DNA from 2 places in the Bradyrhizobium sp. USDA3010 genome. Region 2 is predicted to be linked to the other one. Evidence: predicted binding sites of a transcription regulator. Region 2 holds the regulator's gene; the other holds the start of a gene.
The links. Region 2 encodes PhoB, which activates phosphate uptake and scavenging genes when phosphate is short. Its sites were predicted from a motif close to TGTCATNNANCTGTCAT; they were not measured.
Positions count from the first base shown of each region.

Region 1: AC066Y_RS13735 (UDP-2,3-diacylglucosamine diphosphatase) is a predicted target of PhoB. The motif match lies at 3,710-3,726, and genes of this name have one in related genera.

Region 1 covers NZ_JBWJZD010000007.1:128,436-134,303, reverse strand. The annotation lists partial or broken gene AC066Y_RS13750 (caspase family protein) at 1-680, shown strand, start outside; gene AC066Y_RS13745 (threonine/serine dehydratase) at 754-1,743, opposite strand; gene AC066Y_RS13740 (glycosyltransferase family 4 protein) at 1,786-2,877, opposite strand; gene AC066Y_RS13735 (UDP-2,3-diacylglucosamine diphosphatase) at 2,874-3,686, opposite strand; gene thiD (bifunctional hydroxymethylpyrimidine kinase/phosphomethylpyrimidine kinase) at 4,024-4,821, opposite strand; gene AC066Y_RS13725 (Lrp/AsnC ligand binding domain-containing protein) at 5,015-5,260, shown strand; gene AC066Y_RS13720 (TetR/AcrR family transcriptional regulator) at 5,304-5,861, opposite strand.
Region 2 covers NZ_JBWJZD010000001.1:398,083-403,950, reverse strand. The annotation lists gene pstB (phosphate ABC transporter ATP-binding protein PstB) at 1-477, shown strand, start outside; gene phoU (phosphate signaling complex protein PhoU) at 489-1,205, shown strand; gene phoB (phosphate regulon transcriptional regulator PhoB) at 1,335-2,045, shown strand; gene AC066Y_RS01720 (GcrA family cell cycle regulator) at 2,335-2,847, opposite strand; gene AC066Y_RS01715 (acetylornithine transaminase) at 3,344-4,549, shown strand; gene argF (ornithine carbamoyltransferase) at 4,549-5,475, shown strand; gene AC066Y_RS01705 (Hsp33 family molecular chaperone) at 5,690-5,868, shown strand, end outside.

The DNA of each region.
Region 1 (5,868 bases), on a different contig from region 2:
CGCTCGCATCGGCGCGTGCGCCGGCGAATGGCCCGGTCGTGCAGATGGCATCGAACCTGCCGAACCGCTCGGTGCGCCAAGCCTATGACTTCGTGCTGTCGGAGGGGCGGCCGGACTATTATGAGGAATTCATCCGGCTTTATCCGCGCGATCCGCTCTGCGACCGCATTCGCTTCCTGCTGACGAACTGGTTGCAGGTCGCGGCATGGCACAAGGCGGTGCTTGCCAACACGCCGTTCGCCTACAAGACCTTCCACGACAATTTCGGCAACAGCCCCTATGCGCAGTCGGCGTTGAAGCTGCAGATGCAGCCGAAGGCAATTCCGCTGATGCAGCTCACGCGGCTTTCCAGTCGTCCAGCCTTCCGGCCGATCAATGCCGGCGTGCAGGGCACCGTCGGCAAAATCGTGACCATCCCCGCCCCCGGAGCGAAGCCGGTCGGCATGCCAAGCTCAATCGGCAAGGGCAAGGTCGCAAGCCTTCCCGGAGCCAATGCCGGCAACACCACATCGAACCGGATCATGAAAGACAACAGCGGGCCGCACTTCCGCGCCGAGCGGCAGAGCATGCGAGTCAACCGGACGGGATCGGGTGGTAGCCATACGGCGCTCCACCCAAGTCCGTCCAGCTCACATCTCGGCGGAATGGGCGGCGGCCACCGTGGCGGCTTCAGGCACTGATCAGCCGCGCCGCACAACGAAACGGGGCAGAGCGCGTACCGCCCTGCCCCGGTTTCGTTCCAGGATGTTGGCCTCAGGCGACGAGCTTTGCGAACAAATCGGCATCGACATTGCCGCCCGAGAGCACGATGACGACGTTCTTGCCCTTGGCGTCGATCCGTCCCGCCAGCAGCGCCGCGAGCCCGACCGCGCCGCCGGGCTCGACCACGAGCTTCAGCTCGCGATAGGCGAAGGCGACGGCGGCACCGACCTCATCGTCGGAGACGCTGACGCCGTTTGCCAGCAGTTTGCTGTTGATGGCGAAGGTGAGCTCGCCCGGCATCATCGCCATCAGCGCATCACAGATGGTGCGCGCCGCGACCGGATGCGCCTCGCGATGGCCGACCTTGAGCGACAGAGCGTGATCGTCATAGCCCGCGGGCTCGGCGACGATCACCTGGGCCTGCGGGAATTTCGCCTTCACCGCGGTAGCAACACCGGCGATCAACCCGCCGCCCGAGGCCGGCGCCACCACGATATCGGGCACGAGGCCAAGCGCGGCCATGTCCTCGGCGATCTCGCGGCCGGCGGTACCCTGGCCCGCGATCACGAAGGGATCGTCATAGGGACGCACCAACGTCGCGCCACGCTTGCTGGCGATGCCATTGGCGATCGCCTCGCGGTCGTCGCGATCGCGGTCGTACAGCACGACCTCGGCGCCATAGGACTTGGTCCGCTCACGCTTGGTGATCGGCGAGTCCGCGGGCATCACGATGGTCGCCTGCATGTTGAGGATCTTTGCCGCCGCGGCAACGCCCTGGGCGTGGTTGCCCGAGGAGAACGCGACCACGCCCCCGCTCCGCTTGTCCTGCGGTATAGAGGCGAGCTTGTTGAAGGCGCCGCGGAACTTGAACGATCCGGTCCGTTGCAGCATCTCGGGCTTGAGGAAGACCTGGGTGCCGACGCGTTCGTTGAGAACGGGGAAAGTCAGGAGCGGCGTGCGCACCGCGAACGGCGCGACCACCCTTGCGGCGGCATCGATGTCCGCAGCGGCGACGGGTGGATTGAGAGTGATGTCCGTCATCCGCGATTTGTATCGCGTCGGGACGGAGCACGGCAAGACGCTTTAGCGTGAGTTTGGCTGAGGCGCCGGCAACGCCGCGAAATGATGCTCTTCGGCGCCGAATTCGAGCGCCTGGCCCTCGCCGTCGGGCGCCGCGGGGCGGACGTTCATGCAGCGGTCGATGAACACCCGGGCCGAAGCCTGCCAGGTGTGGAGCGCGGCGAAATCGACGCAGGCCCGCCGCGGGATGCTGAGCGCCTCCAGGCAGGCGTGGCGCAGATCCTCGTCGAGCACGCCGACCGGCGCCGCGCCGATCACGTCGCGGGGACCGGTGACCGGAAAAGCGGCAACCGGCAGGCCGCTGGCCAACGCCTCGAGCAGCACCAAACCGAACGTATCGGTGCGGCTGGGGAAAACGAACACATCGGCCGCGGCATAGATTTCGGCCAATTCTTCCCCATGGCGGGCGCCGAGGAAGAGGGCTTCCGGATATTTCCGCTCCAGCGCCGCCCGCGCCGGGCCGTCGCCGACCACCACCTTGGTGCCGGGCAGATCGAGATCGAGGAATGCTTCGAGGTTCTTCTCCACCGCCACCCGGCCGACGCTGAGATAGACTGGCTGCGGCAGGCAAAGATCGACATCGCGCGGATGGAACAGCGCGGTATCGACGCCGCGCGACCACAGCACCACGTTGCGGAAGCCGCGCTGGCGCAGTTCGGCGGCCAGCGCCGGGGTCGCGGCCATCACCGCCCGGCTCGGCCTGTGGAACCAGCGCAGCGCACGCCACACCCACGCTTCCGGAACAGGCGTGCGTGCCGAGACGTATTCGGGGAACCGGGTGTGGAAGCTCGTCGTGAACGGCACGCCGCGCTTGCGGCAATAGCGGCGGACCGACAGCCCGATCGGGCCTTCGGTCGCGATATGGATGCTGTCGGGCCTGGCCGCCTCGATCAGGCTGGCGACCTTGGCCTGGTACGGCAGCGCCAGCCGGAGATCGCGATAGCTCGGCATCGCGAAGGTACGAAACTCGTCCGGGGTCAGGAAGCTCACCTCGACGCCGAGCGATTTCGCCGCCTGTGCCATCATGGTCAGCGTGCGGACAACCCCGTTGACCTGGGGATGCCACGCATCGGTCGCGACCAGGATATGCGTCATGCAGCGCGTGCCGTCACTCGCGGAACTGGCGCGATCCGGCGCACCGGGTCGGTCCAGGTGATGATCTCGAAATGGCCGTCCTCGTGCTCGGCGAGCGCGGTGCAGCTCTCCACCCAGTCGCCGCAATTCATGTAGCGGATGCCGTGCTCGTCATGAATCGTCGCGTAATGGATGTGGCCGCAGATCACGCCGTCGCAGCCGTGACGCCGCGCTTCGCCGGCCAGCGTCGCCTCGAACGCGCCGATATAGTTCACCGCCTTCTTGACCTTCAGCTTGGCCCATTGCGACAGCGACCAGTACGGCACGCCGAACATCTTGCGGAAGAAGTTGACGAAGCGATTCATCTGGATCGCGAAGTCGTAGGCCTTGTCGCCGAGATGGGCGAGCCAGCGCGCGTTCTGCACTACGAGATCGAAGATGTCGCCGTGAATCACGAGGTAGCGCTTGCCGTCGGCGCCGGTGTGAACGGTGTTCTCCACCACGTCGATGCCGCCGAAATGCGTGCCGTAATATTTGCGCAGGAACTCGTCGTGGTTGCCCGGGACGTAGATCACCTTGGCGCCCTTGCGCGCCTTGCGCAGCATCTTCTGCACGAAATCGTTGTGGGTCTGCGGCCAGTACCAGTTCGACTTCAGCGCCCAGCCGTCGACGATATCACCAACGAGGTAGATCGTGTCGGCATCGTGGGAGCGGAGGAAGTCCAGCAGGCGGTCGGCTTGCGAACCGCGGGCTCCGAGATGAACATCGGAGATAAACAAAGTGCGAAAGCGCCGCTCGGGACTTTCTTCACTCAAGGAGTCACTTCCCATGCCTGTGCACCTAACAGATTCCTGTGACAAGGCGATGACGATCCCCGCGACCCAAGGCCTCACTAACAGTTAACGAGAATCAGCAGCACGCCCCTCCAGTGCGGATAACAGCGGCGTGCGACAATCTGGCGACATGGGTGAACGCGGCTGTGCGGAACAGGCGTTGTGTTGCATGCATATCGCAGAGGAACAGCGAAGCGATTGAATGCGTGGCCCATTGAATACGTAGCCCGGATGAAGCGAAGCGCAATCCGGGGTCTTGCGTCCGCGGATGGCCTGTTCCCGGATTTCGCTTCGCTTCATCCGGGCTACAAACTTCATCCGGGCTACAAGAGCGTCAGTAATATTTGTGGAAGTGGTGCACCGGCCCGTGGCCGCGTCCGACGGCGAAGCGATCGGCGGCGGCGATTGCATCCGTGATCCAGGCCTTGGCGTTGCGCACGGCGGTCTCCATGCCTTCGCCCTTCGCGAGTCCTGCCGCGATCGCCGATGACAGCGAGCAGCCGGTGCCGTGCGTGTTCGATGTCGCAATGCGCGGCGCCGCGAGCGCGATGCTGCGCGCGCCGTCGATCAGATAGTCGATGCTCTCCGCGCCGTGCCCATGGCCGCCCTTGACCAGCACCGCGCGACATCCCATCGCCAGCAATTGCCGGCCCTGTCGTTCGACGTCGGCCTCGCTCGCAGCAACCGGCTCGTTCAGCAGCGCCGCCGCTTCCGGCAGGTTCGGCGTGATCAGCGAGGCCAGTGGAAACAGCATGGTCTTCAGCGCATCGACCGCCTCGGCTGCCAGCAGCCGATCGCCCGAGGTTGCGACCATCACCGGATCGAGCACGACATGGCGCGGCGCCCAGCGCTTCAGCGCGCCCGCGATCGCCACGATCGTCTCGGCCTGCGCCACCATGCCGATCTTGACCGCGCCGATTTCGAGGTCGGAGAACACCGCATCGATCTGGGCCGTGACGAACGAAGCGGGCACGGGGTGGATGCCGCTGACCCCCGTGGTGTTCTGCGCGGTCAGCGCCGTGATAGCCGAGGCGCCATAGACCCCGAGCGCGGCGAAGCTCTTGAGGTCGGCCTGGATGCCCGCCCCGCCCGAGGAATCCGAGCCGGCAATGGTGAGCGCGACCGGCGTCATGTTGCGGGACCGGCGGTTGCGACGAATGAGACCATGACGAACGAGATCATGGCCTGTCCTAGCCCGGCCGCCCATCGGCAGCAAGTTCGCCTGACTTGCCCGCGAGTTGGCCTTGTTGCCCCCTTGCCTTGACCCCTTGCCTTGGCCGCCCGTTTTTGGCCTATAGTCGCGGAAATCCCCGGAGACGACTTTGATGGTTCCTTTCTTCGTCCAGATCAAATGCAAGCTCGGCCAGTCCTACACCGTCGCCAACGCGCTGGCGGAAGCCGAGATTGCGTCCGAGATCTATTCCACCGCGGGCAATTACGATCTGCTGGTCAAGTTCTACGTCGACCACGACACCGACATCGGCCATTTCATCAACGAGAAGGTTCAGGTGATCCCGGGCATCCAGGACACCCTCACCATCATCACCTTCAAGGCGTTCGGCGCGAAGTAGCGCATAGACCTCCATGCGTGCCCGATAGGCGAGGCGCACGCCGCTAGGCGGCCGGCGCCGAGTCGATCAGCGCCTTCAGGAACGTGACAACGATACGGCCGCTGCGATTCACTTCGCCGGCCCTCGACAAGAGCGCCATGCCGCGCCCCAATGCGATGAAGCCGGTAGCGATCTCCACGGGATCAGCGGGCGCCTGCTTGCCAAGCAACTCGAACAGGCGCGCCACCAGCACGCCCAGCGCACGGCGGTGCTTGCGGTTGAGTTCGTTATAGCCTTGCGCGAAAGTCGGGCTGCGCAGCGCCTGCAATTGCAGCTCGATCGCCAGCACGGCAAACCCCGGATCCGAATTGGCGGTGGCGGCCCATTTTTCGAGGCCCGCCATGACCTTCGCAGGCTCGCCCGGCGTCTGCCCCAATACGCCTTCGATTTTCGCACGCTCCTCGGATTGGTGCCGTTGCACCAGTTCCAGGAGGATCGCCTCCTTGTCGGGAAAATTCGAATAGAACGCGCCCTGCGAGAATCCGGCTGCGTCGGCGATGTCGCGCACGGAGGCCTGCGCAAACCCCTTCTTGACGATCTCCTCGCGCGCCGCCTCGATCAAGAGACTC
Region 2 (5,868 bases):
CCGACGCCGTTCCCGATGACGATCTACGAGAATATCGCCTTCGGCATCCGCCTCTACGAGAAGATCTCGAAGTCCGAGATGGACGACCGGGTCGAGAAGGCGCTGCGCGGCGGCGCGCTGTGGAACGAGGTCAAGGACAAGCTGAACGCCTCCGGCCTGTCGCTCTCCGGCGGCCAGCAGCAGCGGCTGTGCATCGCGCGCACCGTGGCGGTGCGTCCCGAGGTGATCCTGTTCGACGAGCCGTGCTCGGCGCTCGACCCGATTTCGACCGCCAAGGTCGAGGAGCTGATCCAGGAGCTGTCCGAGGACTACACGATCGCGATCGTCACCCACAACATGCAGCAGGCGGCGCGCGTCTCCGACAAGACCGCCTTCATGTATCTCGGCGAGCTGATCGAGTTCGACGACACCAACAAGATCTTCACCTCGCCGAGCGATCGACGGACTCAGGATTACATCACCGGCCGGTTCGGCTGAGGAGATACAAGATGGCTTCTGAACATACCGCCAAGGCATTCGACAGCGACCTGCAGGAGTTGACCCGCCTGGTCGCCGAGATGGGCGGCCTCGTCGAGCGGATGATTACCGAGTCGGTCGACGCGCTGATCCGTCGCGACGTTGCGCTCGGCAAGCGCGTGGTCGCCGCCGACATCGAGATCGACAATCTTCAGCGCGTCATCGAAGAGCGCGCGGTGCTGACGATCGCCCGCCGCCAGCCGATGGCGATCGACCTGCGTGAAATCGTCAGCGCGATGCGCGTGGCCACCGATCTCGAGCGGATCGGCGACCTCGCCAAGAACATGGGCAAGCGCGTCGCGGCGCTGGAAAGCGATTTCCAGCCGCTGAAGCTGATCCGCGGCCTGGAGCACATGACCGACCTCGTGCTGTCGCAGGTCAAGTCGGTGCTCGACGCCTATGCCGCGCACGACCTGCCGGCGGCGATGAACGTCTGGAAGGGCGACGAGGAGGTCGATGCGATCTGCACCTCGCTGTTCCGCGAGCTCTTGACCTACATGATGGAGGATCCGCGCAACATCTCGTTCTGCATCCATCTGATGTTCTGCGCCAAGAACATCGAGCGGATCGGCGATCACGCCACCAACATCGCCGAGACCGTGTTCTACATGATCGAGGGCCAGCAGATCACCGACAAGCGTCCGAAGGGCGACATGACCAATTTTGCCACCACTGTGCCGGGTACCTAGGACATGATCCGCAGCGCGGAGCCGGATTGTCTTCACGACAAGTCGTTTCCGCGGGGATTATGCCCAGGAAGGTAAGCGTTTCGGTTTGCGTCTGGGCAACGGATCACCACAGAGAGAGAACTTAAACCGATGAGCGCACGCATTCTGGTAGTCGAAGACGAGGAAGCGCTGACGACACTGTTGCGCTACAACCTCGATGCGGAAGGCTACGATGTCGAAACGGTCGGGCGCGGCGACGATGCCGACACCCGCCTGAAGGAGCGCGTTCCCGACCTCGTGGTACTGGACTGGATGCTGCCGGGCCTGTCCGGCATCGAGCTGTGTCGCCGCCTGCGGGCGCGTCCCGAGACCAAGCAGCTTCCGATCATCATGCTGACCGCCCGCGGCGAGGAGAGCGAGCGCGTGCGCGGGCTTGCCACCGGCGCCGACGACTACATCGTCAAGCCGTTCTCGGTGCCGGAATTACTGGCACGGGTGAAGGGCCTGCTGCGCCGCGCGAGCCCGGAGCGGCTTGCGACCGTGCTGACCTACGGCGACATCGAGCTCGATCGCGAGAAGCGCCGCGTGGCGCGCTCGGGCCGTCCGATCGATCTCGGTCCGACCGAGTATCGGCTGCTCGAATTCTTCCTCGAGCATCCCGGCCGCGTGTTCAGCCGCGAACAGCTGCTCGACAGCGTCTGGGGTCGCGACATCTATATCGATGAGCGTACCGTCGACGTGCATATCGGCCGCCTGCGCAAGCTGCTCAATCCGGGCCGCGAGCAAGATCCGATCCGCACCGTGCGCGGCGCCGGTTATGCGCTCGACGACCGCTTCGCGAAGGCCGAGCCGCAGCCGTAAGGCCGGCCGGCAATCGCAAGCCACAATACGGCGTCGTCCCGGCGCAGGCCGGGACCCATAACCACTGTTCTCTTTTGCTTGCATGCGCTGGTGCCACAGCCGCCTTAAACCACTTGCACCAGTGGTAATGGGTCCCGGCCTGCGCCGGGACGACGCCAGTGATGTAGTGCGTTCTCCGCTTCAAACACCGCCCCGGATTTCGCTTCGCTCCATCCGGGCTACGATCACATAAAAAAATCCCCGCTTTCGCGGGGATTTGTTTTTGCAGTCCAGGCTGGTTTCCCGAGTGCTACTTGATCTGTGGCTTCGCCGACGGCCGGCGGCGATCGGCGGCGGGCTGGTAGGCGACGCGCGAGTGATGCGCGCAATAGGGCAGGCCGGCGAGCGCCTTGCCGCCGCAGAAGAAGAATTCCGGGCTCGAGGGATCTCCGACCGGCCAGTGGCAGGTGGCCTCGTTGAGCTCGAGCAGCGACAGCCGCTGGCTCATCGGCACCACATTGTCGAAGGAGATCGGATCGGGCTCCATCTCCACCTCGAAGGCGTGCGCGAGCGCGGTGTTGCCGCGCGACACCGGGCGCGCCACCCGCATCATGTGCTGGGCGGGACGGGCCTTGCGCTGCCGCGGCGCAGCCGTGGAGGGGGCCTTGGCGCGGCCGGAGAGGCCGAGCCGATGTACTTTGCCGATCACGGCGTTTCGCGTCACATTGCCAAGTTCCGCCGCGATCTGGCTGGCCGAGAGGCCGGATTCCCAGAGCTTCTTCAGCTGCTCGACGCGATCGTCGGACCAAGTCAATACAGTCATCGCATTCTTCCTTTCGCATGGCGCCGGCCACTCATCGGAGCGGCGCTGCGAGCCAATCTGGACAAATATCCCTGCGGCCAGAATCCCTTAGCCCTCGCCGGGCACGGTGTTGCGCCCGAACGTTTACGCGAGACACGAAGGCTACTTAGAGGGTCCAGTACTGCCGCACGAGATGTCGTACCCGACAGGCCAAACGCTACAATATGGCGTGACTCTGGCGCAAGAGTCCGCGGCCGTGCGTCCACATGTTCCCACAAAGTTAAGCATTGCTGTGAGGCTTTTCCACCGCACCGGAATGCTCCGGATTGCGCCGGTTTCGCATTGCAGGAAGGCCAGCAAAGGCCGGCTCCTGGCGATTGACACTGACCGGCCGCCGCATAGAATGACCCGCACGTGCCGCCCGCAAAGGCGGCCGTTTTGTTTTCCGAAGCTGGCGGTTGCTGCGTAGGCGTCAAGGCGCGCAGCGATTGACGGCTTCAAACCGGCAGTGAACGCCATGACCAACGCCTCGTCGCATCTGCTCCCCGTCTTCGCCCGGGTCGATCTCGGCTTCGAGCGCGGCGAGGGCGCCTGGCTGATCGCAACCAATGGCGACCGCTATCTCGATTTCACCTCGGGCGTCGCGGTGAACGCGCTTGGGCATGCGCATCCGCATCTGGTCAAGGCGCTGCAGGAGCAGGCGACCAAGCTCTGGCACATGTCGAACCTGTTCAAGAGCCCGGACGGCGAGGTGCTTGCCGCGCGACTGTGCGAGCAGAGTTTTGCCGACTTCGTGTTCTTCTGCAATTCCGGCGCCGAAGCGATGGAGGGCGTGATCAAGCTGGTGCGCCACCACCACTTCTCCAAGGGCCATCCGGAGCGCTACCGCATCATCACCTTCGAAGGCGCCTTCCATGGCCGCACGCTGGGCACGCTGGCTGCGACCGGCTCGGCGAAATATCTCGAGGGCTTTGGCCCGCCGATGGACGGCTTCGACCAGGTGCCGCACGGCGACATCGAGGCGGTGAAGAAGGCGATCGGCCCGCACACCGCCGGCATCCTGATCGAGCCGGTGCAGGGCGAGGGCGGCGTGCGCTCGGCGCCGCAGTCGTTCTTCAAGGCACTGCGCGCGCTGTGCGACGAGCATGGCCTGCTGCTCGCCTTCGACGAGGTGCAGACCGGCATGGGCCGCACCGGCGAGCTGTTCGCCTACAAGCGCACCGGCGTCACGCCAGACGTGATGTCGCTGGCGAAGGCGCTCGGCGGCGGGTTCCCGATCGGCGCGGTGCTGGCGACCGCGGACGCTGCGGCCGGCATGGCGCCGGGCTCGCACGGCTCGACTTTCGGCGGCAATCCGCTGGCGGTCGCCGCCGCCAATGCCGTGCTCGATGTCATGCTCAAGCCCGGATTCTTCGAGCACGTGCAGAAGATGTCGCTGCTGCTCAAGCAGAAGCTCGCTTCCGTCGTCGACCGCTATCCCGGCGTGCTGTCGGAGGTGCGCGGCGAGGGCCTGTTGATCGGCGTCAAGGCGGTGGTGCCGTCGGGCGATCTGATCGCCGCGCTGCGCAACGAGAAGCTGCTCACCGTCGGCGCAGGCGACAATGTGGTGCGGTTCCTGGCGCCCCTGATCGTGACCGAGGCCGAGATCGACCAATCGATCACAGCGCTCGAGCGCGCCTGCTCTGTGCTATCGGCGCCGCAGCCGAAGAAGGCGGCTGGATAATGAGCAAGCCGGTCCGTCACTTCCTCGACATCAACGAGCTGCCGCTCGCCGAGCTGCGCAACATGCTCGAAGCCGGAGCCGCCATGAAGGCGAAGCTGAAGGCGCATGAGAAGGGCAGTAAGCCGCTCGAAGGCAAGACGCTGGCGATGATCTTCGAACGCCCGTCGACCCGCACAAGGGTGTCGTTCGACGTCGGCATGCGCCAGCTCGGCGGTGAATCCATCATGCTGACCGGCGCCGAGATGCAGCTCGGCCGCGGCGAGACCATCGCCGACACCGCGCGCGTGCTGTCACGTTATGTCGATGCGATCATGATCCGCATCCTCAACCATGACGCGCTGCTCGAGCTCGCCGCCCACGCCACCGTGCCCGTCATCAACGGCCTGACCCGGCGTTCGCATCCCTGCCAGGTGATGGCCGACCTTATGACATATGAGGAAAACCGCGGCTCGATCGAGGGCAAGACGGTGGCCTGGACCGGCGACGACAACAACGTGCTGGCCTCCTGGGCGCACGCCGCCGAGCGGTTCAAGTTCAATCTCAACATTGCCACGCCGCCCGAGCTCTCGCCGAAGAAGCCGATGCGGGACTGGATCAAGGCCACCGGCGCGCCGATCAGGCTCGGCACCGATCCGGAAGCCGCCGTGCGCGGCGCCGACTGCGTCGTCACCGACACCTGGGTGTCGATGGGCGACAAGGAGGGCGAGCACCGCCACAACGTGCTGAAGCCCTATCAGGTCAATGCCAAGCTGATGTCGCTCGCCAAGCCGGACGCGCTGTTCATGCACTGCCTGCCCGCGCATCGCGGCGAGGAGGTCACCGACGAGGTGATCGACGGCCCGCAATCCGTGGTGTTCGACGAGGCGGAAAACCGCCTGCATGCGCAGAAGGGCATCCTGGCCTGGTGTTTCGACACGGTCGCGTAGTCGACGACATCAATGCCGTCGTCTCTGCCTCGTGCGCAATTGCGCACTGGAGCAGGGACCCATACGCTGCGGCCTGCGAAAAAGGCACATGGGCAGACGCCTTGTGCCGCGACAAAATCCTGTGGTTATGCGTCCCTGCTTTCGCAGGGACGACGTCGATTCCCGGTATGCTGAACCCCTTTATTTCATGGTCCGAGACCCCAGATAGAGCGCCATGGTTTCACAATCCCCCGACATCAAAATCCAGGCCGAGACGCCCATTCGCGCGCCCTCCGCGGTTCCTGTCGACGATGCCGTGCTGGCCTTCGAGGTCGGCGCGCTGGACTTGCGCGGCCGGCTGACCCGGCTCGGCCCCGCGCTCGACGAGATCCTGCACAAGCACGATTATCCGCC